4 regions of the Ensifer sp. genome follow, and region 4 is predicted to be linked to each of the others. Evidence: riboswitches for the same ligand, from Rfam matches in the RefSeq annotation. Region 4 holds a riboswitch; each other region holds the start of a gene.
The links. Region 4 has a riboswitch for cobalamin ahead of RTP54_RS10620 (DUF1636 domain-containing protein). Riboswitches for the same ligand answer to the same signal wherever they lie in the genome.

Region 1: another riboswitch for cobalamin. It lies ahead of RTP54_RS04055 (aromatic ring-hydroxylating dioxygenase subunit alpha); the one in region 4 lies ahead of RTP54_RS10620 (DUF1636 domain-containing protein).
Region 2: another riboswitch for cobalamin. It lies ahead of bluB (5,6-dimethylbenzimidazole synthase); the one in region 4 lies ahead of RTP54_RS10620 (DUF1636 domain-containing protein).
Region 3: another riboswitch for cobalamin. It lies ahead of metE (5-methyltetrahydropteroyltriglutamate--homocysteine S-methyltransferase); the one in region 4 lies ahead of RTP54_RS10620 (DUF1636 domain-containing protein).

The regions. Positions count from the first base shown of each region.
Region 1 covers NZ_DALZXU010000001.1:845,097-849,700, reverse strand. The annotation lists gene RTP54_RS04065 (GH25 family lysozyme) at 1-744, shown strand, start outside; gene RTP54_RS04060 (hybrid-cluster NAD(P)-dependent oxidoreductase) at 794-1,891, opposite strand; gene RTP54_RS04055 (aromatic ring-hydroxylating dioxygenase subunit alpha) at 1,893-3,137, opposite strand; cobalamin riboswitch at 3,243-3,445, opposite strand; gene RTP54_RS04050 (DUF6656 family protein) at 3,762-4,361, shown strand; gene RTP54_RS04045 (L-threonylcarbamoyladenylate synthase) at 4,442-4,604, shown strand, end outside.
Region 2 covers NZ_DALZXU010000001.1:1,944,641-1,949,244, forward strand. The annotation lists gene RTP54_RS09440 (helix-turn-helix transcriptional regulator) at 1-679, shown strand, start outside; gene RTP54_RS09445 (acyl-homoserine-lactone synthase) at 835-1,479, shown strand; gene RTP54_RS09450 (DUF2865 domain-containing protein) at 1,665-2,744, shown strand; gene bluB (5,6-dimethylbenzimidazole synthase) at 2,653-3,444, opposite strand; cobalamin riboswitch at 3,489-3,698, opposite strand; gene RTP54_RS09460 (SDR family oxidoreductase) at 3,775-4,596, opposite strand.
Region 3 covers NZ_DALZXU010000006.1:119,809-124,412, reverse strand. The annotation lists gene RTP54_RS22670 (substrate-binding domain-containing protein) at 1-754, opposite strand, end outside; gene RTP54_RS22665 (LysR substrate-binding domain-containing protein) at 949-1,836, opposite strand; gene RTP54_RS22660 (hypothetical protein) at 1,967-2,311, shown strand; cobalamin riboswitch at 2,330-2,550, shown strand; gene metE (5-methyltetrahydropteroyltriglutamate--homocysteine S-methyltransferase) at 2,647-4,604, shown strand, end outside.
Region 4 covers NZ_DALZXU010000001.1:2,182,217-2,186,820, reverse strand. The annotation lists gene RTP54_RS10630 (bifunctional aspartate transaminase/aspartate 4-decarboxylase) at 1-229, opposite strand, end outside; gene aspT (aspartate-alanine antiporter) at 285-1,988, opposite strand; cobalamin riboswitch at 2,557-2,773, shown strand; gene RTP54_RS10620 (DUF1636 domain-containing protein) at 2,881-3,294, shown strand; gene RTP54_RS10615 (ABC transporter ATP-binding protein) at 3,317-4,123, shown strand; gene RTP54_RS10610 (ABC transporter substrate-binding protein) at 4,120-4,604, shown strand, end outside.

The DNA of each region.
Region 1 (4,604 bases), 1.3 Mb from region 4:
TACCAGACCCGACGGATGATCGCCCGCTCGCACGGCATGCTGTGGGGCGCCTACCATCTCGCCCGGCCCGGCAATCCGGTCGACCAGGCCAACCACTTCCTCGATTATGCGAGCCCACGCGACGACGAACTGATGGTGCTCGATCTCGAAGGCATCGACCCGGACAAGTACATGTCGCTCGAAGACGCGGCGATCTTTGCCGGACATATCAAGACCCGCACCGGCCGCTACCCGATGCTCTACACCAATCACGTGACGGCGAAATACATCGCCGCCAACCGTGAAAAGCACCGGCTTCTGTCACGCCTGCCGCTCTGGTATGCGCGCTACAAGCCCGATATCCGCAATGTCTTTCCGATGGGCAACTGGGACAGCTACGCGCTGTGGCAATTCTCCTCGGGGATCAATTGCGGCAAGCGCCGTTGCCCCTACCGCGTTCCCGGCACGCTCGACGACATCGACGTCAACGTCGCCGCAATGACGAGCGCCGCCCTCAGATCGGTCTGGGCCGGGGGCACGTTGCTACCGGAAAAACCGATGCCCCTGATCCTGATCGCAAAGGCCGATGAAGGGGTCGGCGCGTCGAGTGTGGCCCGGGCAACGGCGACGATCGAGGCGCCCTTGCTCATCAGCCGCGCCGACGCCGCAAGCGCTGCCGGCGAAGGCGTCGACATGATGGCGACGGGATCGATCGATTTCGGTCGGCACGAGCGGGCGGTGCGACTGGCGGCGGCCGGCCGCTGACGGGTCCCGCAACAGCAGCGCCGCTGCTCTCATTCATGTTCGCCCACGGTCAGGCTTCGATCTGGACGTCCCCGAGCGGCCGCGAGCAGCAGGCGAGGATGTAACCCTCATCGATTTCGTCGTCGAGAATGCCGCCATTGTGGTTCATCTCGACCTCTCCCGCGACCTTCATCACCCGGCACGTGCCGCAGATGCCGCCTTCACAGGCAGCCCCGATCCGCACACCATTGGCGCGCGCCGCCTGCAGGATCGTCTGGCCGGGCTTGGCCTCGATCTCCTTGCCGCTCATGGTGAACACCACCTTGGCGCCTTGGGCCTCGCCGTCTGATGCCGCTCCTGCCCTGACCGCGATCTCCTCGGCGGCCGGCGCTGCCGCCGGCTGGAAGCTTTCCTCATGGTAGCGGCTCATGTCGAAGCCAGCCGCCTTCAACAGCTCGCGCACGCCACGCATGAACGGCTCCGGACCGCAGCAGAACACCGTGCGCTCCATGAAGTCGGGCGCAAGCAGCGGCAGCTTGGCGCCGTCGATGCGGCCACGCAGCCCATGCCATCCATGCCGGGCCTCGTGCCCCTCGACCACGAAGCCAAGGTTCAGCCCGGACATCTGGCGGGCCAGCACTTCCAGTTCCGAGCGGAACAGAAGGTCGTCCGGCCGGCGGGCGCAGGAGATGAAGGTGACGTCGGTCTCGGGAATGCAGTCGGCCATCCAGCGCGTCATCGACATCATCGGCGTGACGCCGGAGCCCGCAGAGATGAACAGATACTTCTCGCCGGGATGGCGCACGAAGCTGAAGTCGCCGAGCGGTCCGAAAGCCTTCAGCCGCATGCCGGGTTTCAGGTGATCGAACATCCAGCGCGTGCCGATGCTGTCGGCCTGTGCCTTGACGGTGACGGCGATCGACAGCGGCCGCGAGGGCGTTGACGACAGCGTGTAGGTGCGCATCACCGGTTCGTCGTCCGCCACCGGCAGTTCGAGCGTGACGAACTGCCCGGGCAGATAACGAAACCATGAAGGCTTCTCGGCGCGGAACGTAAAGGTCATCACATCGGCGGTCTCGACGACCGCCGATGTGCATTCGAGCATGTTCTGCCGGTCGATCCAGACGTGCAGCTCGTCGAAGTGATGGAAGGAGGATGCCATCTGCATGTCAGGCGACCCTGAAGAGCGGCATGGCGTCGCCCTGCAGGCGCTGTTCCATGAAGTTGCAGTACCACTCGACGAACTGCATCACGCCGCCTTCATGATCGGGCGAATAGGGCCCCGGCTGATAGGCCGGCGAGCGAATGCCGAAGGCGTTTTCCTCGACGATCTGGCGATCCTGGTCGTTGGTCTCGGTCCAGACGTGGGTCAATTCTTCCAGATCGTAGTCGACGCCTTCGACCGCGTCCTTGTTGACGAGCCACTTGGTCGTCACCTGCGTCAATTCAGGCCCGAGCGGCAGGACGCGGAAGGTGATGGCATGGTCGGCGAGCACGTGGTTCCATGTCGACGGGTAGTGGAACAGGAGCAGCGTGCCGATATGCTTCTGGCTGACATCAGCCGACAGTTGCCGACGTACGGCGCGCGCGCCGGACATGGTGTAGCTCTCGGCGTCGTCGATCAACGGCATGCGCGCCGAGCGGAACTGGCCGCTCTCGGACATGCGGAACTCGCTTGGCAGCCCCGTCGCCTCGCATTTGGCCCAGTGGGCGGCGATGACAGGATCATCCTTGGCGCCCTGCACGCCCGTTGCCGACGGGGCCTCGGGATAGGTGCGGCAAAGCTCGGGATGGTTGGCGGCGCAATGGTAGCATTCGCGGTTGTTTTCCCAGACGAGCTTCCAGTTGCCCTTCTCGATGATCGTGCTTTCGAAGGCGACCTTTGTCTCGCCGAGACGATGCGGCGCCAGATAGGGCGCAACCATGTCGCGGAACGGGCCGAAATCCATCGGCTTTTCGGACAGGTTGATGAAGATGTAGCCGCCGACGGTTTCGCAATGGATCGGCTTCAGGCTATGCGCGGCCTTGTCGAAATCCTCGCCCATCTGACGGGCAAAGAGCAGCGTACCGTCGAGTTCGTAGGTCCACTGATGGTAGGGACAGACGAGCTTGGCCGAAGCCCCCTTGTGTTGCGAGCAGACCCGCGAGCCGCGATGCCGGCAGGAATTGTGCAGGGCGCGGATCGTGCCCTGCCGGTCGCGCACGATGACGACGGGGTAGTCGCCGACCTGGACGGTGAAATAGTTGCCGGCGCGCGGGATCTCGCAGTCGTGGCCGATGAACAGCCAGTCCTTGTACCAGATGTTTTCGAGATCCTGCCTGTAATAGTCGGGGTCGATGTAGAAGGCCCGGTCGAGGCTGTAGCCGTCGCGTCGACCCTTCAGCTTGCGGAGCATATCGCCCTTGATGTCCATGTCCTGTCCTCGTTCGCCTTGTTTCGCGGAGGCAGGACTGGAACCCGCGCAGGCGCATTGCCTGTGCGATGACGGCTCCGATCCGGCTGCCCGCCGCAACCCGTTACGGTCTGTTCGTGTCAAGGCTGGTTTCCGGGCTCAGGAGCTATCCGCAAGGACCAGCCCGGCGCCTTCCCGGACGGACCCGTCCAGTGGCTTTCTGCCGTGGCTTTCGCTCCACCACCGTTGCGGGGGCAGCGCCGGGTTTTGACCGGCTTCCCAATTCTCCGCCTTCCCTAAAAGGCGGCACCTTGAGTAGGCATATCTAATCGCGGAAGCCACCGTCGCAGCTGCCGGTTAACGACATCGGATTCCTGAAAGACGACACAGTGCATGCTGTGCCATAAACGCCTCGGCATCGACTATTTCCCCTTGCAAACAATCGGTTAGACGAAATTTTGGGCATCTGTCGCTTTTTCCGGCGATACCGGCGCGAAAGGGCGGTGTCTTCGCCGGTTTGCGACATGCCGTCCCCCACCGTGGTACCAGTTTCCCGGCCGCGGTCGAAATAGTCTCTTAACCATAATGCATTAGCGTCGCCTGACGGAGAAACCGGCAGAACCGGCAAACAGCGCATTGAAGTTCATGGCAAAGCTCAAATATTACGACGCCGCAGCCGAGAAGCTGCCCACGATCGCCGCGAAGACGGCGGTCCACACCGAATTCCTGCGCACCGGCCGTATCGAACGGCGACAGTGGTCGCAACGCGAGCGGCGTTATCTGAGCTATGACGAAGTTGCCAATCGCACCGGCCACAAGCTGACGACCGCCGGCGAAACGACGCACAAGCGGATGAACGGCTTCCATACCTCGATCCAGTTTCCCAAGATGATCTTCCACCGCACGCTCGCCGGGCGGCCGCATCTGGGCTACTGCCACGTGACGGCGGCGAGGACACATCTCGCCCAATCCAAGGACGTCACCTGGTCTTTCTACTTCGCCAATTTCTTCTGCGACCTCGGCGACGAAAAACACTTCTTCGAACGCATCCAGACCGGCTATTCGCGGATGTACTTCGCCGTCGCAATCGAACCCGACGCGCAGGAAGGACAGATGACGATCAACCGCAGCGTCAGCGACAACGGCCTCATCTTTCGCACCGATGATCCAAAGGTGGCGCTCAAGAACGTGCTGATGCTCGGTGCGCGCGACGAGGCGCTGCGGCGCATCATCCGCAGCCTCTGAGCGGCGGCGACGCCTCCATAAAGAAAATCATTCTGTTTTCGCCGGCGCTCCTTTAAGGAAGCCACGGAAAGGGAAGCGATATGGCCGAAATCATCGATACACGGACCGAGCCGGAACGGGCGATCGAGCGCGCCTGCGCGGTTCTTGCCGAAGGCGAGCCCGTCGCCATCCCCACCGAGACGGTCTATGGCCTTGCGGCCGACGCCACCAATCCCGATGCCATCGGCCGCATCTACGAAATGA
Region 2 (4,604 bases), 240 kb from region 4:
CGAGCCGGCCCATTTTTTTACGCTGATGCGACGTACCTTTCGCATCGCTCATCTCCTTTATCTTGAAGCTGAGCCCTATGCCGACGAGCTCAAGATCTGCCGCCTCCACCACACGTTCGGGGCCTATGCGGCGGAGCTATATCTGACGCGCGGGCTCTACCGGATCGACCCGATCCTCAAGCTGGCGCTGGGCGGCGTCAGGCCGGTGGAATGGACAACCGCGCGCCACCGCTTTCCCGAATGCGAGCCCCTTTTCAAGACGGCCGAGGAGATTGGCCTCTCCAGCGAAGGCGTCGCGCTGCCGCTGCCCTCGCCCGCCGGCCGCATGGCCCTGCTTGCGATCAACGTGAACATGTCGGCAGGTGAATGGTCGATCTACCGGCGCAACCACCTGCGCGACTTCCAGCTTGCCGCCAACCTGTTTCATGCCGGCATGCTGGAGAATGCCGCCATGACCGGCGGGCTCAACGCCCGCGACACGCGCCTCACGAGCCGCGAGACCGAGGTCCTCACCTGGTCGGCTGCCGGCAAGAGCTACTGGGAGATCGCCACCATTCTCGGCATCTCCGAGCGTACCGTGCGTTTCTTCATGACCAATGCCCGCCGCAAGCTCAACGTCGTTTCCAACACGCAAGCCGTAGCGCAGGCGGTTCGCCACGCGCTCATCCCCTCGGTTTGATCCCGGTTCAAGCCGCTCCTCCCTCGCCCTTCCGGAAACCCATCGAAATTTAGAGTAAAAAAACCGTTTACGTTACTGTCGCTTGCGACAGTTTCGCCCCTGCCGCCGGCCTGACAGCATCACGCCATCCCTTAAGAACAAGGATGGAGAAAAAGATGATCAGGATCCTCAACGGCAGGACGCGCGGACAGCACCCACAGGCCATCGACGAGATGTTCAAGCTGCGCAAGCGCGTCTTTCATGACTTCCTGAAATGGGACGTCCAGACCGAAGGGGATTGGGAAATCGACAACTACGACACGTCGAACCCGCTTTACGTGCTGTCCTATTCGCCGGAAACGGGCAAGCTGCGCGGCTCGCTGCGGCTGCTGCCGACGCTCGGTCCCAACATGCTCGACGATACCTTCCCGATCCTGCTTGGCGACAATCCCGAGATCCGCAGCGCCTCTGTCTGGGAATCGAGCCGTTTCTGCATCGATCCGGAGATCTCGCAGGACCGCGCCTCCAACCAGGTGACGGTCGCCGCTGCCGAACTGATGTGCGGCGTCGGCGAGCTCGGGCTTGCCTCCGGCATCAGCCACATCGTTACGGTCACCGACGTGTTCCTCGAGCGGATGTTCCGCCGCATGGGTTGCCCTGGAGAGCGCATCGGCGAACCGCACCGCATCGGTTCGGTCTTTGCCGTGGCGGTCGCCTGGGAGGTGACGCCGTCGCTTTTGAGCGCGATGAAGGCCGTGGCCGCAATCGAAGGCACGGTTCTCGAACGGCCGATGTCGCTGGAAACAGCCCGCGCCGCCTGATCGCGGATCCGGCCGATCGCTCCTTCGCCTGGAGCTGTTAACGCAATACGAGGCTTGTCATTGCACACGCGGTGACAAGCCTTATGATAGGGCGCAAACAGGAAGAGCCGACAGCGACCGATCCCAGACGATAAGGGTGGCGCTCGTGCGGTTGAAGGAAGAGACGTTCGCCCTTGTTCCGGAACATGAAAGCCCTTGCCGCGGCGACCCTGCCGTTGCTTTTGGTTCTTGCCGATCAGGCGCTGGCCTCCAGCGTATGCGACCGCCTGAACACCCGGCTCGCCGAACTGCCGGCGGCCATGACCACCACGGCCGATACGCGCGACTATGCCAGCGCGATTTCGCGACAGAACATCGAGCTGCGCCGCGCACGCAACGACCGCCGGCGCGCAGGCTGCGGCTCCGGCAGTGTCGTCGTCTTCAATGGCGGCGATCCCGACATCTGCTCCGACATCAACAGCCTGATCGCCGAGATGGAAGACAATCTCGACATCCTCAAGTCCGAACGTCAGCAGCTGATCGCGGGCGATGGCGGCGACACGCGCCGGCGCATCCTGGCTGCGCTCGAAATCAACGGCTGCTACGGCGACCGCGAGGAGTTCGCCAGCACCGATCCCGACGCGCCCGAAACCCACCGCAATATCCTGCGGGACCTGCCGCCGGACGAAAGCTATGGCCCATTGCTGCGCGATGGCGGTGAAGGAACCTACCGGCCGGAAAGCGGCATCTATTCCGGCACGCTTCGCACCATGTGCGTGCGCACATGCGACGGCGCCTTCTTCCCGATCTCGTCAGAGGCAAGCCCTGCGGATTTTGCCCGCGACGAACAGGCCTGCCGTGCCCGCTGCCCGGGCGCTGAAACGGAACTGTTCTTCCACGAGCTCGCCACTGAAGAGAGCGACCAGATGGTGTCCGCCTCGACCGGGCGCCCCTACCGGGAGCTGCCGAACGCATTCGCATACCGGACGCGAGACGTCGGCAAACCTGGAATCTGCGGCTGCCAGATCCCGAAGACGGCAGCGACCACGCCGAAGGCAACGGGCGGCAGCGCCAGTGACAACCAGTCCTCGATCATCGTCATCGAAGGCACGAAGGGATCGGCGGCGCCCGTCAACAAGGCCGCAGCCCCCGCCGAGGAGCGCCCCTACGATCCCGCCAAGAGCAAGGTGCGGGTCATCGGCCCGACATTCCTTCCCCAGGAGGAGACGTCGATCGATCTTCGCCACCCGAAGGGCCCCGGCTATCAGCCGGTTCAGAACAACTGATCGCTGCCTCTGAGGGCCGTCGGTTTCCCCAACCTTCCTCGAACACCAGCTCGTCCAATGGCAGGCGCTGTCGCCAGCCCTTCGCCGCCAGTTCCGGTTCCTGATAGAGCTGGTCGACATAACCAAGGCAAAGCCAGGCGACGATCACGACATGATCGGGGATGCCGAGGATCGCCTTGATCTCGGCTTCATGGAAGATGCTGACCCAGCCGACGCCGACGCCTTCGGCTCTGGCCGCGAGCCAGAGGTTCTGAACGGCGCAGACGGTCGAATAGACATCCATGTCCGGATTGTGCGTGCGCCCGAGAACGACCGATCCACCGCGGGTGCGGTCGCAGGTTATGCATAGGCTCAAGGGCGCCTTGCGGATCCCTTCCAGCTTCAACGCGCGATACATCGCCTGGCGGTCGCCGTCGAACATCAGGGCCGCTTCGTCATTGGCACGGGAAAAGGCCTGCCAGACCCGCTCGCGGGTTTCCGCCTGCCGGACGAGGACGAAATTCCACGGCTGCATGAATCCGACCGAAGGAGCGCGGTGTGCCGCGTTCAACAGCCGCATCACCAGATCGTCCGGCAATGGCGCGGGCAGAAACTGATCCCGCACATCCCGGCGTGTTTCGATCGCCCTATAGACCGCCTCGCGCTCGCAGGATGAAAAGGCTTCGGCAGCCACAAGGCTGCCATTGGCGTCAGTCAGCATCGTTTGATCCCCAACAATGCACAACCTTCCGCCGTCCGCGCGGAATTCGGTCTATCTTGCCAGGCCGGTCTTCTGACTTCGGATCAGCCGGCCGCCTCACCTTCCCAGATCGGATGAAGATCCAGTGGCAAAATCTTGAGAATTATCAAGACTTCTTGAGGAGGCCGTCCCCGTCACAGCGTTGGGCACGTTCCGGAGTGACACCGGATTCCCGATTCTCCCGCATCGCGGGCACCTGACGACCTCATAAGGACACAGCCGATGGTGCATGACAAGCAAGCGTGAAGCCGCTTGCTTGTCACTCCACAGCCCCAATCGACGGCCAGAGCTTCAGAGCGGTGCGACCGGATGCGGCGAGCCGTCATACGCGCCCCAGACCGACTGGTCGAAGCAGATGACCGAACCGGTCATCAGTCCGGATTCGCTGGACGAAAGATAGGCACAGGCACGGGCCACTTCCGCCGGATCGACCAGCCGGCCGAAGGGCTGTCCGGCCGCTGCCTTTTCCAGCCAGTCGGCGGCGGCGCCATGAAATTCACGCTGGATGCGATCTTCGCCCTCCGATGCCATCCAGCCGATGTTGAGACCGTTGACGCGAATGCGGTTGCGCAACAGTGCATAGGCTGTGTTCTTGGTCAGCGTCTCCAGCGCCCCCTTGGACGAGCAGTAGGCTGCGATGAAGGGCTGTCCCGCCATTGCCGACATCGAGCCGATATTGACGATCGTGCCCTCTGTGCCTTCCCGGCGCATGACCTTGATGGCCTCCTGCATCAGAAAGAACGGCGCGCGCACATTGATCGCGAACATCCGGTCGAACAGTTCGGGGCTGGTGTCGAGGATGGTGCCGCGGTCGGTGATCGCTGCGGCATTGACCAGCGCGTCGACACGCCCGAAGGCGGCGTCGCAAGCGTTGACGACCTTGCGCGCATCCTCGACCTTTTCGAGGTCGGCCTCGACGTAGAGCACTTCAGCGCCGCTTGCCTTTCGGATCTCTTCCGCCTTTGCCTCGCCCTTGGCGGCATTGCGGCCGCAGATGACGACGGCTTTGGCGCCGCGCTCGGCAAACAGGCTGGCGATCCTCGCCCCCAGCCCCTGTGTGCCGCCGGTGACGATGGCGATCTTGCCGTCGAGACGGCCGTGGTGTTCGGTCATGAAATTCC
Region 3 (4,604 bases), on a different contig from region 4:
TGACGTCGGCGCACATGACGAGAACCTTGCCGCCGCTTTCCTTGCTGGCCTGGGCTGCACCGATCGCCGAGTTGGCTTCAGGCATGAAGACCGCGCCGAGGTTCGGGTTTGCCTGGATCAGGCTCATCAGGCCCTGGTAGGCCTTGTTCGGATCCTGGTTGGAGGCGGCACGGCCGACGAGCTTCATGTCGGGCCATTTTTCAGCCATGCGGCCGACGAAGGCCGTGATGCGCTTGTCGTGGTTGTCCTGGCCGGGGTTTTCCAGAACGGCGTATTCGCCCTTGCCACCCATCTTCTCGGCGATCGCATCGGCGGCATAGACGCCTTCGCGTGTGTTATCCGACGTGATGAACGAGATGCGCTTGGAGAGCGGCGAGTCGGCCGCAAAGGTGACGACTGCCGTGCCCTGGTCGATGGCGCGATTGATCGGCTCGATGAAGGGATCCGAGTTCATCGGGTGAACGAGGATGCCTGCCGGGTTCTGCGCCAGCGCCTGGTCGAAGGTGGCGATCTGCTTGTTGACGTCATATTCCGGCGTGCCGGTGTATTCGGTCTCGCAGCCGAACTGCTGGCCGGCCTGCTTGAACATTTCATAGACCGGGAACCAGTATTCGACACCCGATACCATGACGTTCATCACGTATTTTTCGCCGGGTTCGCAGCGAAACGGATTGGCCGTCTCCGCGCTGGCGGGGCCAGCCAGAAACGTCGTTGCAATGACCGCCAGCGCGGTCGTGCTCAAAAAAGTGCGCACGCGTCCTCCTCGAGGCCGAAGCCCCTCCCAAAACCAAAACTGCCGTCAGAAATGACCGCTGATGTGTGAGTTTGCCGGAACTCCTCCTCGACTTCCGACTGTCACGATTAAAACCATGGCCAAGGCATCTGTCAATATAATTCATGGCATGAATAATAATTCATGCCTGCCTGTATTTCAGACCGATATGGCCCTTATTCCCCCATCGCCTGCGCCAGCATCAGGTTCGATGCCTTGGCCTCTGCAATGATCCACTCCCGAAACGCCTGGATCTTCTTCTGCCGCCGGTGGCTTTGCGGATAGACCAGCCAATAGGCGCGGCCGTCCCGGACCACATGGTTGAACGGCCGGATCAACTTTCCGCTGCGAAGCTCCTCGATCAGGAAGGTGGAGACCGCCATGGCGATGCCGTGGTCGAGCAATGTGGTGGCGACATCCATCGCCTGGACGTCGAAGATCAGCTCCGTGCCGTTGCTGGCCGGCGGTTCCACGCCGGTCTCGACCATCCAGCGACGCCACCAGCTGGCATTGCCGAATCGCCTGACATTGAGAACGTCTGCGGGGTGCTTGAGCTGATGCTTCTCCAGGAATGTCGGCGTGCAGACCGGCAGGTACTCGATCGGGAAAAGCGGAAAGACGTCATGGCCCGGCCAGTCGCCGTTGCCGCTGCGCACCACCAGGTCGATGGCATCACGCTTGAAGTCGATGAGCTCGGTCGACATGTGCACCCGGATGCTGATGTTCGGATGGGCCGCCTGGAACGAGGCGAGCCTCGATCCGAGCCAGCTCGAGACCACCGTCGGAAGGACGGAGATGTGCAGGTGATGCTCGGTCTTGTCGGCGATCTCCGAAAAGGCGTTGCCCAGGAGGTCTATGGCTTCCGTCACTTTCGGCGCGAGTTGCCGGCCGGCGGCCGTGAGCCGCACTTCCCGCGGCATACGGACGAAGAGGGCTGTGCCGGTGCGCTCCTCGAGCAACCGGATCTGATAGCTGACGGCGGCCTGGGTCATGCCAAGTTCCTGCGCCGCGCGGGTGAAACTCAGGTGTCGGGCGGCGGCCTCGAAGGCACGCACCGCGCTCATGGGGGGCAATTTGCTCATGCGTTGAGATAAGCATTCTTTATGGCAGCATGCGAGAAACCGCTTTGCGCGAATCCACGAAAATCCTCAATTTTGTCGCGAACACATCACCGCAGAATTGAAGGGGTTAGCAATGCCGAGCGCACTGCGATCGATCATCCGTCATGTCTGGACTTTCGCGAGAAGAGCCGCGGACGTCACGACGTCGGTCGATACATTCAACGAATTCCAGCTGAGGGACATCGGCCTGACGCGCGACAATGACAGCATCCGTGCCCGGGCGGGCGACATCGCCGCGCCTTGGCAGCACGTGGTGGATGCCAAGCCCTTCCAAGCGCCTCTGGCGCCTGCGCCCGATAGCGCCTCCGCTTCCACACAGGTCGTGAACGTCGATGCCGCGCTGCGACCCGAGGCAACGAGTGCCGCCCGACCGCGGACGGAGGAAAATAAAGACATAAACATTTCTTTATGCGGTTGACCTTGCCGACTTGGAAGGGCATTGTCGTGCAATCGTGGTTCTGCGGCTCGTCTTGCGACGGGCCGGAGCTAAGAGGGAATTCGGTGCGGCACCGTGAGGTGCTCATGCCGGAGCTGCCCCCGCAACTGTAAGCGGCGAGCGGCCGTCCAATGATGTCACTGAGGGAGACGCCTCGGGAAGACGGGACGGTTCGTGTTGACCCGCAAGCCAGGAGACCTGCCGCGATCGATAACGTCCACGGGCGGGGTGTCCGATGTGCCGCCTTGACGAGCGAGCCTGCCTCGGTCGTGGATGCGTCGCGTTCAAAGCCTTGCCCACAACCTCGGGGTAAGGAAATGACCATCAAGACAGCCAATCTCGGCTTTCCACGTATCGGCCGCCACCGCGAACTGAAATTCGCGCTGGAGCGCTACTGGGCCGGCAAGATCGACCGGAACGACCTGCTGAACGTCGCAGCGACGCTGCGGGCGGAAAACTGGGCCGCGCAGAAGGCGCGGGGAATCCGGATCATTCCATCGAACGACTTCTCGCTCTACGATCAGGTTCTTGACACATCCGTGCTCGTCGGCGCGGTGCCTGCGGCCTATGGCTGGAAGGGCGGCCCGGTCGATCTCGACACTTACTTTGCCATGGCGCGCGGTTCGACGGCTGCCACGTGCGCTTCCGGTTGCAGCCATGGAGTCGATGACAGCGGCAACCCGGCGCAGGAGATGACCAAGTGGTTCGACACCAATTACCACTACATGGTCCCCGAGTTTACCAAAGACCAGCGCTTCGAGCTGACGCGCAACGCACCGCTTGAGGCCTTCATGGAAGCCAAGGCGCTCGGGCATGTCACCCGGCCTGTCCTGCTTGGCCCCGTCACCTTCCTGAAGCTCGGCAAGGCGCTTGCCGGCGGGTTCGAACCGATCGATCTGATCGAGCGGCTGCTGCCCGTCTATGTGAAGCTTCTGAGCGAGCTTGCAGACGCGGGCGTCGAATGGCTGCAGATCGACGAGCCCTGCCTGGTGCTCGATCTCAACGAGCGGGAGCGCCAGGCGCTGGCGCTCACCTACCAGACATTCGCCTCGGAAATCCCTCAGCTGAAGATCATGCTTGCGACCTATTTCGGCGCGATTGGCGACAACCTGCCGACGGCGCTTTCGCTGCCGATCGCGGGCCTGCACCTCGATCTGGTCCGTGCACCGCAGCAGCTGGAAGCCCTCATCCAGACGGCACCGGCGCATCTGGTGCTGTCGCTTGGCGTCATCGATGGCCGCAATGTGTGGCGAACAGACCTCGCCGGCCTGTTCCGCCGCCTGCAGCCGCTGATCGAGGCGCACGGCCGCGAGCGCATCGAGCTTGCGCCGTCCTGCTCGCTGCTGTACGTGCCTGTTGATCTCGACCTCGAAAAAGCGCTCGACCCGGAGCTCGCCTCATGGCTTGCCTTCGCCCTGCAGAAACTGGACGAGCTCAATCTGCTTGCCCGCGCCTTCGAGCCCGGCCTCGCCAATCCGGAACAGGTATTCGAGAAATCGATCGTGGCGGCAGCGGCGCGTCTGACCTCGCTCAAGGTCCATGACCCGCTGGTCGCCGGACGCCTGAAAGGCCTGACGGCTGCCGAAAGCCGCCGCCAGTCGGGCTTTGCAACGCGCCGGCGGCTGCAGGAAGAGAGGTTGGCGCTGCCGCTTTTCCCGACGACGACGATCGGCTCCTTCCCGCAGACACCGCAGGTGCGCCAGGCGCGATCGCTGCATGCCAAGGGCGAGCTCAGCTATGTCGACTATCTTGCATATCTGCGCCAGGAGACGGAGAAGGCCGTGCGCTGGCAGGAGGACATCGGCATCGAGGTGCTGGTGCATGGCGAGTTCGAGCGCAACGACATGGTGCAATATTTCGGCGAGCAGCTTTCCGGCTATGCCTTCACCCAGAGCGGCTGGGTGCAGAGCTACGGCTCGCGCTACGTGCGCCCGCCGATCATCTTCGGCGATGTCTCGCGGCCGAACCCGATGACGGTGGATTGGGCATCCTATGCGCAGTCGCTGACGTCAAGGCCGATGAAGGGCATGCTCACCGGCCCGGTGACGATGCTGCAATGGTCGTTCGTGCGTGACGACCTGCCCCGCTCGATCGTGTGCCGGCAGATCGCGCTGGCGCTGCGCGACGAGGTCACCGACCTGGAGGCTGCCGGCATCGCCGTGATCCAGATCGACGAACCGGCGCTGCGCGAGGGGCTTCCGCTCAGGCGGTCCGATCGAAAGGCCTATCTCGACTGGGCCGTCGAGTGCTTCCGGATCAGCGCTTCGGGTGTCGG
Region 4 (4,604 bases):
CGGCTTTCGGATCAAAGGAGGTGCGCTTGGCCTCGGTGATGGCGAACTGGCCGAGCAGGAAGAACGCTTCACGCGCCCTGGTCGCCGTCCAGTTGGGGTTGCCGCGGCCGGCATTGAGGAATGCCTTGGCGGATTTTTCGGCGTTCGTCCTGGCGAGCTTGATCAGCTCGTCCTTGATCTCGAACGGGCTGAGCTCGGATAGACTGTCGTAGAATTTTCTGTCCAACATGAATCACACTCCCCTAATCGAAGTTGTCTTGTGTCTTTGAACGTTTGTCTCGAACTCATGGCCCGCCTGACGGAGCCAGCATGATGACGATGACCAGGCCGAAGATGGTCAGAAGTGTATTGCCGATGGCATAGGGCATGCCGTAGCCAAGTGCCGGCACCTTGCTCTTGGCAGCCTCCTGGATCATGCCGAGCGCGGCCGTCGTCGTGCGCACGCCGGCACAGGCGCCAAACAGGATCGCCGGATGGAAGCGGAACACGTAGTGGCCGAGCAGCACCGAGGCGATCATCGGTACGGAGGTCGCCACGATGCCCCAGATCAGGAGGGATATGCCGACTTCCTGCAAGCCGGCGACGAAGCCGGGGCCGGCGCCGATGCCGACGACGGCGATGAAGATGTTGAGGCCCAGCGTATTGAGGAGCCAGAGGGCGGGGCTCGGAATGCGGCCGAAGGCAGGGTAGGTGGTGCGCAGCCACCCAAGGACGAGGCCGGCAAGCAGCGCGCCGCCCGAGGTCGAAAGGCCGATCGGTATGCCGCCGATGGTGATCGTGAGGGCGCCGATCATGGCGCCGACGAAGAGACCCCAGCCGAGGAAGGCGATGTCGGTGGTCTCGACCGGGCGATCGGCAAAGCCCAGCGCCTTGATCGCCGCTTCGACATGGGCCTTGGCGCCGCCGATGGTGACGATGTCGCCCCGTTCGACGGTCGTTCCCGGCAGCACCGGGATCTCGACCAGCGAGCGAACGATCTTGCGGGCGTAGACGCCGCGCGCCCAGTCCATGGTGCTGACTTCGGCAAGCGTCTTGCCGGCAAGCGCCTTGCTCGTCACGTAGACGTCGAGCACCTCGGCCTCGGCGTTGAGCAGTTCCTTGTCCTCGACCTCGAGGAGCTTGGAATCGAGGTGTTCGACGAGCAGGGCGCGCCGGCCCGAGAAGGCGACGACGTCGCCCGGCTGCAGCACGGTGTTGCCGTCCGCCTCGATGATCTGGCCGCCGCGACGCACGCGCTCGACGAAGACGCGGATGCCGGGCAGCAGGTTCCTGACCGGCGTTCCCGTGAGCCCGCTCGCCTCGTCGACGCGATAGGCCCTCAGGCCGAAATCGTGATAGGCGTGGGTGATCCCCGGTTCGCTCGCCACGGTGCCGCCACCGAGCTTTGCCTCATACTCCCGGCAGGCGGCCGGCAGGTCGATGCCGAGCATCTTGGGCCCGAGCTGGGCCAGGATGATGGCCGAGCCGATCGTGCCCCAGATGTAGGTGACCGCATAGGCGATCGGGATCTGGTCGGTATAGGTCTTGGCCTGTTCGGGCGTCAGCCCCATCGCGTTGATCTGGTCGCTGGCAACGCCGATCGCCGCCGAAATCGTCTGCGAACCCGCATACATGCCGGCGCCGTAGCCAAGCGGCAGGCCGGCAACGAGCGCGCACAGATAGGGCACGATCAGGCACAGCACGAGGACCGAAAGCGCAAAGAGGATCTGTTTCGGCCCATCCGTGCTCAGGCCGCGAACGAATTGCGGGCCGACGCCGTAGCCGACGGCAAACAGGAAGAGGAGGAACAGGGTCGACTTCAGGTCGCCCGAAACCTGGATCCCCAGCTGTCCGATGACGACGCCGGCCAGAAGCGTGGCCGTGACATTTCCGAGATTGAACCCGGCGATCTTGATCGGACCGATCAGAAAGCCGATGCCGAGCGCCAGAAAAACGGCGACCGGCGGATAGGTACGCAGGGTATCAACAAAAAAGTCTATCGGATTCACCGTCATCCCCTTCAAGAAACTCGTCGTATTCGGGAGGTACGCGGACAGGCTGGATGCTACGTCGCAGGCGCATTCGTTTCGCTGCCGCGCGATCTCGGGCAAGCTCGGCCCACGTCGTTGCGCGTCTGCTGATGCACGGTCTTTTCACCTGGAAGCACATCACTGATTGTGGCTGTCTTCAAGTACGTAACAGTAACGGACGACGTTACCGGGGAGGCGGGCGGCGCACAGCCAGAACGGTCGGCAAGTCCCGCCGTCGTTATCTCTTCGTCGGGCCACGACGTGATGCGGCGCCGCGCTGAGCGTCGGCTGCTCTTGTCGTTCATCCCGCCGATCGCCTGGACGTAACCTTCGTCGGTTCACGTTAGGGAAGCCCGAGCCTTTCGTCGTCAGGGTGAGGCGTGCCGGCTTGGCATGGCGGCCCGACCGAGCGTCGACATTATCCCGACAAAGGCATTTTAGGCTTGCGCATCGTAATGATATTACATAACCAATCTGCATGAAAATATGCCGCATGTTGATAGGCCCGAGCCGATCCGTCCCGCCGGTTGTCACCTCCGTCGAAGTGTGCGACGAAGGGCGTGATGGTGCTGCGAGCGCGACAATGCGCAAGCGGCTGAAAAGGGAACACGGAGCGGACGACCCAATAGGGGCCGAAACCGTGGCTGCCCCCGCAACTGTGAGCGGAAAGCGCATTCACACCCTGTCACTGGCGTTAAGCCGGGAAGACGTGGATGCGCAGAGACCCGCGAGCCAGGAGACCTGCCATCGAACCGATCAACCACAACGGACGGGGTGTTCCGATGGACAAGAACTGGTTTTTGCGCGACGGCCATCCGTCATCACATCGCTATGCCACATTCTCTCCGGCTCGCTCCGGCGGAGAGCAAGCATGGCGACACCGGCATCCCGACAGCACAAGATAACGGTCTGCACCGATTGCCGCTTCACCGGCGGCCCCTGCCGGCCGGGCGCGGATCTCATCCAGCGGCTGAACCGCAGCATCGCGGCCCTCGGCGCGCCGCTTGACCGGGATTTTTCCATTGCCGGCACAGTCTGCATGGCGGGCTGCACCAGGCCGTGCACCGTCGCCTTCCAGGCCACCGGAAAGGCGACCTATCTCTTCGGCGACATCTCGCCCGATGAGGATATCGACGATCTCGTCTCCTTTGCGACGACCTATGCCGGGCGCGATGACGGCATGACGCGGGCGGCCGAGCGGCCGCGCGGGCTTTCCGGCAAGACGCTGGCGCGCATTCCGGCAGCGCTGCTCGTCTCAGAAGACAGCGGCGGGCACTTCCAATGAGTGCGCACGGGGGGACGAGCCGATGAGTTGCACCGCAAGAGGGGCCGGCCTTCGGGTTCGCTGCCTTGACTGGGGCCCACGCCCGGACCTGAAGCTCGTCCGCGAGGTGGATTTTGCCATTGCGCCCGGCAGCCGGCTTGCCATTCTCGGCCCGAACGGTGCCGGCAAGACCTCGCTGTTGCGCTGCCTCTATCGCTCGGCCCGGCCGACGGCCGGCGTGGTCGAGGTCGATGGCGTCGACGTCTGGTCGATGACGGCGCGCGAGGCGGCCAGGATCATCGCCGTCGTGCTGCAGGAAATGCCGAGCGATTTTCCCTTCAGCGTGCGTGACGTGGTGATGATGGGCCGCATCCCCAGGCGCGAGGGCATGAGCGGCTGGACTGCCCGTGACCGCGAGACGGTGGCGCATGCGCTCGAGCATCTCGATCTGACCCAGCTTGCCGGGCGGCAATTCTCGACGCTTTCGGGCGGCGAGAAGCAGCGCGTGCTGATTGCCCGGGCGCTCGCCCAGGAGCCGCGCGTCATCATCCTCGACGAACCGACCAATCATCTCGACATCCGTCACCAGCTCGAAATCCTCGAGCTGCTCCAGACGCTGCAGCTGACGATCGTCACCACGCTGCACGACATCAACCTGGCCGCCGAATTCGCCACCGACGTGGCGATCCTGACGGAGGGCCGCATGACGGTCTTCGGCGCGCCGGAAGACGTGCTCAACCCGCAGGCACTTTCCTCCGCCTTCGGCGTCACCGCCACCGCGCACAGCAACGCCGTTACCAACGGCGCGCGTTTTTCCTTTTCACTCGCTCGACAGGAATTGATTTCATGAAGACACTTTTTGCCGGTTCAGCCCTTTTGCTGCTGACGCTCGCCGCCACGCCGGCGCTCGCCTATCCCGTCACCGTCAAGAGCTGCAATCGCGACGTGACCTTCGATGCAGCACCCAAGCGCGCCGTCTCCAACGACGTCAACCTCACCGAAATGATGCTGGCCCTGAAGCTGCAGGACCGCATGGTCGGCTATACCGGGGTCTCCGGCTGGAAGACACTGGATGAAAAGCTGCGCGAAGGCGTCAAGGCGCTGCCGGAGCTTTCGGAAAAATACCCGACCAAGGAAGTGCTGCTCAATGCGGATGCCGACTTCTACTTCGCCGGCTGGAACTACGGCATGAAGGTCGGCGGCGAGGTCACGCCGGACACGCTTCAGCCTTTCAAGATCAATGTCTACGAGCTGACCGAATCCTGCATCCACATCATGGCCAAGGGCAAGCCAACGATGGACGACATGTTCGTCGACCTGCTCAATCTCGG